2 regions of the Streptomyces sp. NPDC045431 genome follow, and region 2 is predicted to be linked to the other one. Evidence: riboswitches for the same ligand, from Rfam matches in the RefSeq annotation. Region 2 holds a riboswitch; the other holds the start of a gene.

Region 1 (4,788 bases), on a different contig from region 2:
GGCACCTCGCCGACCTCACGCCCGCCGAGCGCAAGGAAGCCGTGGCCGCGATCGGCGAGAAGCCGTTCCGCGCCAAGCAGCTCTCCCAGCACTACTTCGCGCGGTACGCGCACGACCCCGCCGAGTGGACCGACATCCCGGCCGCCTCGCGCGAGAAGCTCGCCGCCGAGCTGCTGCCCGACCTCATGTCCGTCGTACGGCACATCTCGTGCGACGACGACACCACCCGCAAGACCCTGTGGCGGCTGCACGACGGCACGCTCGTCGAGTCGGTCCTCATGCGCTACCCGGACCGGGTGACCATGTGCATCTCGTCGCAGGCGGGCTGCGGCATGAACTGCCCCTTCTGCGCCACCGGCCAGGCCGGCCTCGACCGGAACCTGTCGACCGCCGAGATCGTGCACCAGATCGTCGACGGCATGCGGGCGCTCAGGGACGGCGAGGTGCCGGGCGGCCCCGCCCGCCTCTCCAACATCGTCTTCATGGGCATGGGCGAGCCGCTCGCCAACTACAAGCGGGTCGTGGGCGCCATCCGGCGGCTGACCGACCCCGAGCCCGACGGCCTCGGCCTGTCGCAGCGCGGCATCACCGTCTCCACCGTCGGCCTCGTGCCCGCGATGCTGCGCTTCGCCGACGAGGGCTTCAAGTGCCGCCTCGCCGTCTCGCTGCACGCTCCCGACGACGAGCTGCGCGACACCCTCGTGCCCGTCAACACCCGCTGGAAGGTCCGCGAGGTGCTGGACGCCGCCTGGGAGTACGCCGAGAAGTCCGGTCGCCGCGTCTCGATCGAGTACGCCCTCATCCGCGACATCAACGACCAGGCCTGGCGCGGCGACCTGCTGGGCCGCCTCCTCAAGGGCAAGCGCGTCCACGTCAACCTCATCCCGCTGAACCCGACCCCCGGCTCGAAGTGGACCGCCTCGCGCCCCGAGGACGAGAAGGCGTTCGTCGAGGCGATCGCCGCCCACGGCGTACCGGTCACCGTCCGGGACACCCGCGGGCAGGAGATCGACGGCGCCTGTGGACAGCTCGCGGCCGCGGAACGCTGACCTTGTAGTCTGAGCTCGAACACATCTGCATATTCCGACAGGGGAGCGCCACAGCGCTGAGAGTGCGGCAACCGTCCAGGCCGCAGACCCTCTGAACCTCGCCCAGGTCATTCTGGGTAGGAAGTTCGGTCGTTACTCGAGCTGTTGCGCCCTGCCCGCCGCACGACCGCGGCGGGCGGGGCCGCGTCTCTTCCTGGACACCCCCAGGAGGAATCTCAGTGAGCACCACCAAGAAGATCACGGTCGGCGCCCTCGCCGCCGCGCTGGGCGTCACGACGCTCACCGCCTGCGGCGACGGCGGCTCGGACAAGGCGTCCGACGGCGGCGGTACGAAGTCGAAGACCGTGACGCTCGTCAGCCACGACTCCTTCAACGCCTCCAAGGAGGTCCTGAAGGAGTTCACCAAGGAGACCGGCTACACCGTCAAGGTGCTGAAGAGCGGCGACGCGGGCGAGGCCGTCAACAAGGCGATCCTCACCAAGGGCGCCCCGCAGGGCGACGTCTTCTTCGGCGTCGACAACACCCTGCTGTCGCGCGCCCTCGACAACGGCCTCTTCGAGCCGTACGAGGCCAAGGGCCTCGACCGGGTCCCCGCAGACGTACAGCTCGACAAGGACAAGCACCGCGTCACGCCCGTCGACACCGGCGACATCTGCGTCAACTACGACAAGAAGTACTTCGCGGACAAGAAGCTCGCGGCGCCGCAGACCTTCGACGACCTCGCCAAGCCGCAGTACAAGGACCTCCTCGTGGTCGAGAACCCGGAGCGCTCCTCGCCCGGCCTCGGCTTCCTGCTCGGCACGGCCGCGCAGTACGGCGACGAGGGCTGGCAGGACTACTGGAAGAAGCTGAAGGCCAACGGCGTCAAGGTCGTCGACAGCTGGGAGCTCGCCTACAACCAGGAGTTCTCCGGCTCGGCCGGCGGCAAGCAGGCCAAGGGCGACCGGCCGCTCGTCGTGTCGTACGCCTCCAGCCCGCCGGTCGAGGTGCTGTACGCCACGCCGCAGCCGGCCGAGGCGCCGACCGGGGTGTCCACCGGCACCTGCTTCCGCCAGATCGAGTTCGCCGGCCTGCTGACGGGTGCGAAGAACCCGGAGGGCGGCAAGGCCCTGATCGACTTCCTGATCGGGAAGAAGTTCCAGGACGACATGCCGCTCCAGATGTTCGTGCACCCGGTCGCGAAGGACGCGACGCTGCCGGAGCTGTTCACCAAGCACGGCGTGACGGTCGACAAGCCGCACACCCTGGCCCCCGCCAAGATCGCCGAGAACCGTGACCAGTGGATCAAGTCGTGGTCCTCGCTCGTCCTGAAGTAAGGCGTACGGGCCTGCGGGCGGGGCTCATGGTCCTGCCCGTGGCCTTCTTCGCCCTCTTCTTCGCCTACCCCGTCGCCGCGATCGTCGGCCGGGGCCTGCGGACGGGGGAGGGGGCCTGGGAGGTCGGGCGGCTGGGCGAGGTGCTCGGCCGCCCCGACGTCCTCGACGTGCTCTGGTTCACCACCTGGCAGGCGCTCGCCTCCACCGCGCTGACCCTGCTGGTCGCACTGCCGGGCGCGTACGTCTTCGCCCGCTTCGACTTCCCCGGCAAGCAGGTGCTGCGGGCGGTGGTGACCGTGCCGTTCGTGCTGCCGACCGTCGTCGTCGGCACCGCCTTCCTCGCGCTCGTCGGGCGGGGCGGGCTCCTCGACGAGCTGTGGGGCGTACGGCTGGACACCACCGTGTGGGCGATCCTGCTGGCGCACGTCTTCTTCAACTACGCCGTCGTCGTCCGCACGGTCGGCGGCCTGTGGGCGCAGCTCGACCCGCGCCAGGAGGAGGCCGCGCGGGTGCTCGGCGCCTCCCGGTTCGGGGCGTGGCGGCGGGTGACGCTGCCCGCGCTCGCGCCCGCCGTGGCCGCCGCGGCGCTGATGGTCTTCCTCTTCACGTACACCTCCTTCGGCGTCGTACAGATCCTCGGTGGGCCCGCGTACGCCACGCTGGAGGCGGAGATCTACCGGCAGACCGCCCAGCTGCTCGACCTGGAGACGGCCGCCGTGCTCACCCTGGTGCAGTTCGCCGCCGTGGGCGCCGTCCTCGCCGTGCACGCCTGGACCGTCCGCAGGCGCGAGACCGCGCTGAAGCTGGTGGACGCCGGACAGACCGCGCGGCGGCCGCGCGGGGCCGGGCAGTGGGCGCTGCTCGCCGCCGTCCTCGTGACGGTCGCGCTGCTGCTCGTGCTGCCGCTCGCGGTGCTCGTGCAGCGCTCCTTCGCCGGGGGGCTCGGCTACTACCGGGCCCTCCAGGACGCCGACGCGGGCGGCGGGACCTTCCTCGTGCCGCCCGTCGAGGCGATCGGGAACTCGCTCCAGTACGCCCTCGCCGCCACCGCGATCGCGCTGGCCGTCGGGGGGCTCGCGGCCGCGGCGCTCACCCGGCGGGCCGGGCGGCTGGTGCGCGGCTTCGACGCGCTGCTGATGCTGCCGCTCGGCGTGTCCGCCGTCACCGTCGGCTTCGGCTTCCTCATCACGCTGGACGAGCCGCCGCTCGACCTGCGCTCGTCGTGGATCCTGGTGCCGCTGGCCCAGGCCCTGGTCGGCGTGCCCTTCGTCGTACGGACCATGCTGCCGGTGCTGCGGGCCGTGGACGAGCGGCTGCGCGAGGCGGCGGCGGTGCTCGGGGCGTCGCCGTGGCGCGTGTGGCGCGAGGTGGACCTGCCGCTGGTGCGGCGGGCGCTGCTGGTGGCGGCGGGGTTCGCGTTCGCCGTGTCGCTGGGGGAGTTCGGGGCGACCGTCTTCATCGCGCGGCCCGACAACCCGACGCTGCCGGTGGCCGTCGCCCGGCTCCTCGGCCGGCCCGGAGAGCTCAACTACGGACAGGCCATGGCCCTGTCGACGATCCTCATGGTGGTGTGCGCGGTGGCGCTGCTGCTGCTCGAACGTATCCGTGTCAACCGCTCCGGGGAGTTCTGACCATGCTGCGCCTAGAGGGCGTGACCGTACGCTTCGGGGCCCGCGCCGCCCTCGACGCGGTGGACCTCGCGGTCGCCGACCACGAGATCGTGTGCGTGCTCGGCCCGAGCGGCAGCGGCAAGTCGACCTTGCTGAGGGTCGTCGCGGGTCTCCAGCCCGTGGACGGCGGCCGGGTGCTGCTGGACGGCGCGGACCAGGCCGGGGTGCCGGTGCACCGGCGCGGCGTCGGGCTGATGTTCCAGGACCACCAGCTCTTCCCCCAGCGGGACGTCGCCGGGAACGTCGCCTTCGGGCTGCGCATGCGCGGCGCCCCGAAGCGGGAGCAGGCCGCCCGCGTGACCGAGCTGCTGGAGCTGGTGGGTCTGCCGGGCGCCGAGCGCCGGGCGGTGGCCGCGCTCTCCGGCGGCGAGCAGCAGCGCGTGGCCCTCGCCCGCGCCCTGGCGCCCAGCCCGCGGGTGCTCATGCTCGACGAGCCGCTGGGGCAGCTGGACCGGGGGCTGCGGGAGCGGCTCGTGGTGGAGCTGCGGCACCTGTTCGGGCGGCTCGGGACGACGGTGCTCGCCGTCACGCACGACCAGGGCGAGGCGTTCGCGCTCGCCGACCGGGTCGTGGTGATGCGCGACGGGCGCGTGGAACAGAGCGGCACGCCGCTGGAGGTGTGGCGCCGCCCGGCCTCCGAGTTCGTCGCCCGCTTCCTGGGCTTCGACAACGTGGTGGCGGCGACGGTCGCCGGCGAGGCGGCCGACACCGCGTGGGGCAAGGTCCCCGTGCCCGCCGGCGTCCCGCAGGGCG
Region 2 (4,788 bases):
CGCGGTACGCGAGGCGGCCCGCCTCGACCGCGTGGCGCATCGCCTCGGCCATCAGCACCGGCTCCTGCGCCCGCGTCACCGCCGACGCCAGCATCACCGCCGCGCACCCCAGCTCCATGGCGAGCGCCGCGTCCGACGCCGTACCGGCGCCCGCGTCCAGGATCACCGGCACGCGCGCGTGCTCCACGATCAGCTGGAAGTTGTGCGGGTTGCGGATGCCGAGCCCCGAGCCGATCGGCGAGCCCAGCGGCATGATCGCCGCGCAGCCGACGTCCTCCAGCCTGCGCGCGAGCACCGGGTCGTCGTTGGTGTACGGCAGGACCGTGAAGCCGTCGTCGACCAGGGTCTCGGCGGCGTCGAGCAGCTCGATCGGGTCGGGCAGCAGCGTCCGCTCGTCGGCCACCACCTCCAGCTTGATCCAGTCCGTGCCGAGCGCCTCCCGCGCGAGCCGGGCCGTCAGGACCGCCTCGCCCGCGGTGAAACAGCCCGCGGTGTTCGGCAGGACGCGGATGCCCAGCTTGTCGAGGACCGACAGGACCGAGCCCCGGACGGTCGGGTCCAGGCGGCGCATCGCCACGGTCGTCAGCTCGGTGCCGCTGGCGACGAGGGCGCGTTCCAGCACGTCGAGGCTGGGCGCCCCGCCCGTACCCATGATCAGCCGGGAGTCGAAGGCGGTCCCGGCGATGGTGAGACGGTCGTCGGCCATGGTTCAGCCCCCCTGGACCGCGGTGAGGACCTCGACGCGGTCGCCGTCGCCGAGCAGCGTCCCGGCCCACTGGCTGCGCGGGACGACGGTCTCGTTGACGGCGGCGGCGACACCGGACGGCGCGGTGGTGAGGGTGGCGACCAGGGCGTCGAGCGTGGTCGGGGCGGCGAGCTCGCGGGCCTCGCCGTTGACGGAGACGTTCATGACACTCCAACCGGAGAGACGGAAGAGACGGAAGAGGCTGCGGAAGTGGCTGCGGAAGGGGCCGCGGAGGCGGCAGAGGAGGCCGCGGAGGGAGAGGAGGTGGTGCCGGAGAGAAAGCGGGCCGGGGCGAACGGACGCGCCTCCCCCGGCAGCTCCCCGCTCGCCAGCACCTCGGCCATCACGTCCCCCGTGACGGGCGTCAGCAGCACCCCGTTGCGGTAGTGCCCGGTCGCCAGGTGCAGCCCCGGCAGCGCGCTCGGGCCCAGCAGCGGCGCGTTGTCGGGCGATCCCGGGCGCAGCCCCGCGCGGGTCTCGGTGAGCGGCAGCTCGGTGATGCCCGGCACCAGCTCGTGCGCGTCGCGCAGCAGTTCGTAGACCCCGCCCGCGGTGACCGTGGTGTCCCAGCCGAGCTCCTCGCTCGTGGCGCCGACGACCAGCTCGCCGTTCTCGCGCGGCACCAGGTACACATGGCTGCCGCGCACCACCGCCCGTACCGTCCGGGAGAGGAACGGCGCGTACGCGCGCGGCACCGTCAGCCGCAGCACCTGCCCCTTGACGGGCCGTACCGGCGGCAGGACGTCGTCCGGTACGCCGCCGAGCCGGCCGCTGAGACTGCCCGCGGCCAGCACCACCTGATCGGCGGCGAGCTCCGTGCCGTCCTTCAGGGCCGCCCCGGCCGCCCGGCCCCCGACCACCAGCAGCCGCTCCGCCCAGGCGCGGTGGAACTCCACCCCGGCCCGCTCGCACGCGGCCAGCAGGGCCGCCGTGAGCCGTCGCGGATCGACTTGGTGGTCGCCGTCCACCCGCAGCCCGCCGCGCACACCGGGCGCCAGCATGGGCTCCAGGCGGCGGCACTCACGGCCGTTCAGCCACTCGGACTGGAGGCCGCAGCGGCTCTGCAGCGCGTGCAGCTCGCGCAGGTGCGCGCGGTCGTCGGCGTCCAGCGCGACGGCCAGCGTGCCGCACGCGCGGTAGCCGACGTCGAGGCCGCCCGCCGCCTCCCGGAGCTCGGTGACGAAGTCCGGGTAGCGGCGCGCCGACGCGAGGTTGAGGCCGAGGAGCGTCTCCTCGCCGTAGTGGAGCTCGGTGACCGCGGCGAGCATGCCCGCCGCCACCTGGGCGGCCCCGCCGCCCGGCTCCGGGTCGACGACGGCCGTGCGCAGCCCCCGCTGCGCCGCCCGCCAGGCCGTGACCAGGCCGATGATGCCGCCCCCGATGACGAGGACATCCGAGCCTGTACGTGTCGATCCCGTACGTGTCGATCCACGTGGATGCATGGGCGTCCAGCCCCTCCCTTCGCCGGCATGACCCGGATCAGGTTCGTACGGTCGGAGGCCGTCCAGCCTCCCTCTCAGCCCGGTGCGTCCGGGCTCCCGCGAGTGCTCTACGGTGGCCAGCCTAACCCGACCCCCCAACGGCCAGTAAGGGTGCCTTCACTCTGGCCCGACGACCCGTCACCTACGTAAGGTGATCGCGTGAGCGAGCGGATGCATACAGAGCGGCCGACGGCCGAGCGGCGCGTCGTCATCGTCGGGGCGGGGATAGCGGGTGTGCAGACCGCCGTGGCCCTGCGCGACCAGGGCTTCGCGGGGCAGGTGCTGCTGATCGGCGCCGAGCCGCACCAGCCGTACGACCGGCCGCCGCTCTCCAAGGCGGTGCTGCTCGGCACGGCGGAGGGCTCGGCCTTCGAGGTCGACTTCGAGGCCCTCTCCATCGACCTGCGCCTCGGCCTGGCCGTGACCGGCGTACGCCCCCTCGCCCACGAGATCGACACGGAGGAGGGACCCCTTCCGTACGACGTGCTGGTCATCGCGACCGGCGCCGTGCCGCTGTCGCTGCCCGGCTCCGAGGGCGTCCCCGGCGTCCACCTGCTGCGCACCCTCGACGACGCCGAGCGGCTGCGCCCGGTCCTCGCCGAGCAGCACGACATCGTGGTCGTCGGCGCCGGCTGGATCGGCGCCGAGTTCACCACGGCCGCCCGCGAGGCGGGCTGCGCCGTGACCGTCGTCGAGGCCGCCGAGCGGCCGCTGGCGGGCGCCCTGCCGGCCGAGGTCGCCGCTCCGATGGCCGACTGGTACGAGGAGGGCGGCGCGAAACTCCTGACCAACGCGCGCGTGGGTCACGTCGAACCGGGCGAGGTGGCCCTGGAGGACGGCCGGCTCCTGCCCGCCGGGGCGGTGGTCGTCGGCATCGGCGCCCGGCCCGCCACCGACTGGCTGGCCGGTTCCGGCATCGACCTCGCCAAGGACGGCGCCGTCCTCGCGGACGACCACCTGCGCACCTCCGTGTCCGATGTGTACGCCGTCGGCGACTGCGCCTCCTTCCCCTCCGCCCGCTACGGCGAGCGGCTGCTGGTCCACCACTGGGACAACGCCCTCCAGGGGCCGCGCACGGTCGCGGCCGGCATCGTGGGCGAGGCGCCGCACCCGTACGACCCGGTGCCGTACTTCTGGTCCGAGCAGTTCGGCCGCTTCGTGCAGTACGCGGGCCATCACGGGGCCGCCGACGCGATGGTGTGGCGCGGCGACCCGGCCGGTGCCGCCTGGTCCGTCGCGTGGCTGCGGGAGAACGTCCTGGTCGCCCTGCTGGCGGTCGGCCGCCCCCGGGACCTGGCGCAGGGCCGCAAGCTGATCGAGGCGGGCACACCCCTCGACGCGGAGCGCGTCGCGGACCCGTCCGTCCCCCTGAAGGCCGCGGCCGCGGCATAGGGCGCACCGGGTCCGACGCGCCCTTGGCCCAGCCCGGGTACCGAGTGTCAGTCCGGGATGGCACGCTTGTCCCGTGACCGAGATTGACGCAAAAATCGATGCTCTCGTCCCCGCCTGGCTCCACCTGCCCGACATCGCGGAAATGCTGGGTGTCGAGGTGACGCGCGTGCGGCAGCTGGTCAAGGAGGGCCAGCTGATCGCCGTGCGCCGTGGTGAGAACCGGACGCTGCAGGTCCCTGCCGTCTTCATCAAGGACGGCAAGGTCCTCAAGGGCCTCTCCGGGACCCTGACGCTGCTGCGGGACGACGGCTTCACCGACGAAGAGATGCTGGAGTGGCTCTTCACCCCCGACCCGTCCCTGCCGGGCACCCCCGCGCAGGCGCTCAGCGAGAATCGCGGCACGGAGGTGAAGCGCCGCGCCCAGGCGCTCGCCGTCTGACGTACTGACACCCGAACACCGACACCAGGCGGTGTACGGGCCGGCCGGCCACGCTCGCGCGCCCGTGCCGGTCCGTGCACCGCCGCACCAACGGGGGGAACCTCTCATGGCCACCGCACGCGCGTTCCTGTCCGACGCCCGGCTCTACCTGTGCACGGACGCCCGCAAGCGGCAGGGGGACCTCCCCGAGTTCCTCGACGCCGTGCTCGCCTCCGGTGTGGACATCGTCCAGCTGCGCGACAAGGGCATGGAGGCCGGTGAGGAGCTGGAGCACCTGGAGGTGTTCGCGGACGCCTGCCGCCGCCACGGCAAGCTGCTCGCGGTGAACGACCGGGCCGATGTGGCGCACGCCATCGGCTCCGACGTGCTGCACCTGGGCCAGGGCGACCTGCCGGTCCCGGCCGCGCGCGCGATCCTCGGCGACCAGGTGCTGGTGGGCCGCTCCACGCACGGCGAGGCGGAGGTCGACGCGGCGGTCGCCGAGCCCGGCGTCGACTACTTCTGCACCGGCCCCTGCTGGCCCACGCCCACCAAGCCCGGGCGGTACGCGCCGGGGCTGGACCTCGTCCGGTACGCCGCGTCGCTGGAGCAGCGGCGGCCCTGGTTCGCGATCGGCGGCATCGACGCGGACAACCTGGACCAGGTCCTGGACGCCGGCGCCCGCAGGATCGTCGTCGTACGGGCGATCACCGAGGCCGACGACCCGGCGGCCGCGGCGGCGTCCCTGGCCA

Evidence for each region. A riboswitch is a leader RNA that binds a small molecule or an ion and turns the genes downstream of it on or off. The one in region 2 is predicted to bind thiamine pyrophosphate.
Region 1: linked by a shared signal. The riboswitch ahead of AB0A69_RS28585 (thiamine ABC transporter substrate-binding protein) and the one ahead of thiO (glycine oxidase ThiO) in region 2 are both predicted to bind thiamine pyrophosphate.

Annotation. Positions count from the first base shown of each region.
Region 1 covers NZ_JBEZAQ010000019.1:45,019-49,806, reverse strand. The annotation lists gene rlmN (23S rRNA (adenine(2503)-C(2))-methyltransferase RlmN) at 1-1,049, shown strand, start outside; TPP riboswitch at 1,079-1,190, shown strand; gene AB0A69_RS28585 (thiamine ABC transporter substrate-binding protein) at 1,268-2,365, shown strand; gene AB0A69_RS28580 (iron ABC transporter permease) at 2,377-3,996, shown strand; gene AB0A69_RS28575 (ABC transporter ATP-binding protein) at 3,999-4,788, shown strand, end outside.
Region 2 covers NZ_JBEZAQ010000001.1:576,927-581,714, forward strand. The annotation lists gene AB0A69_RS02610 (thiazole synthase) at 1-706, opposite strand, end outside; gene thiS (sulfur carrier protein ThiS) at 710-910, opposite strand; gene thiO (glycine oxidase ThiO) at 907-2,187, opposite strand; TPP riboswitch at 2,185-2,297, opposite strand; gene AB0A69_RS02625 (FAD-dependent oxidoreductase) at 2,398-3,618, shown strand; gene AB0A69_RS02630 (Rv2175c family DNA-binding protein) at 3,692-4,057, shown strand; gene thiE (thiamine phosphate synthase) at 4,164-4,788, shown strand, end outside.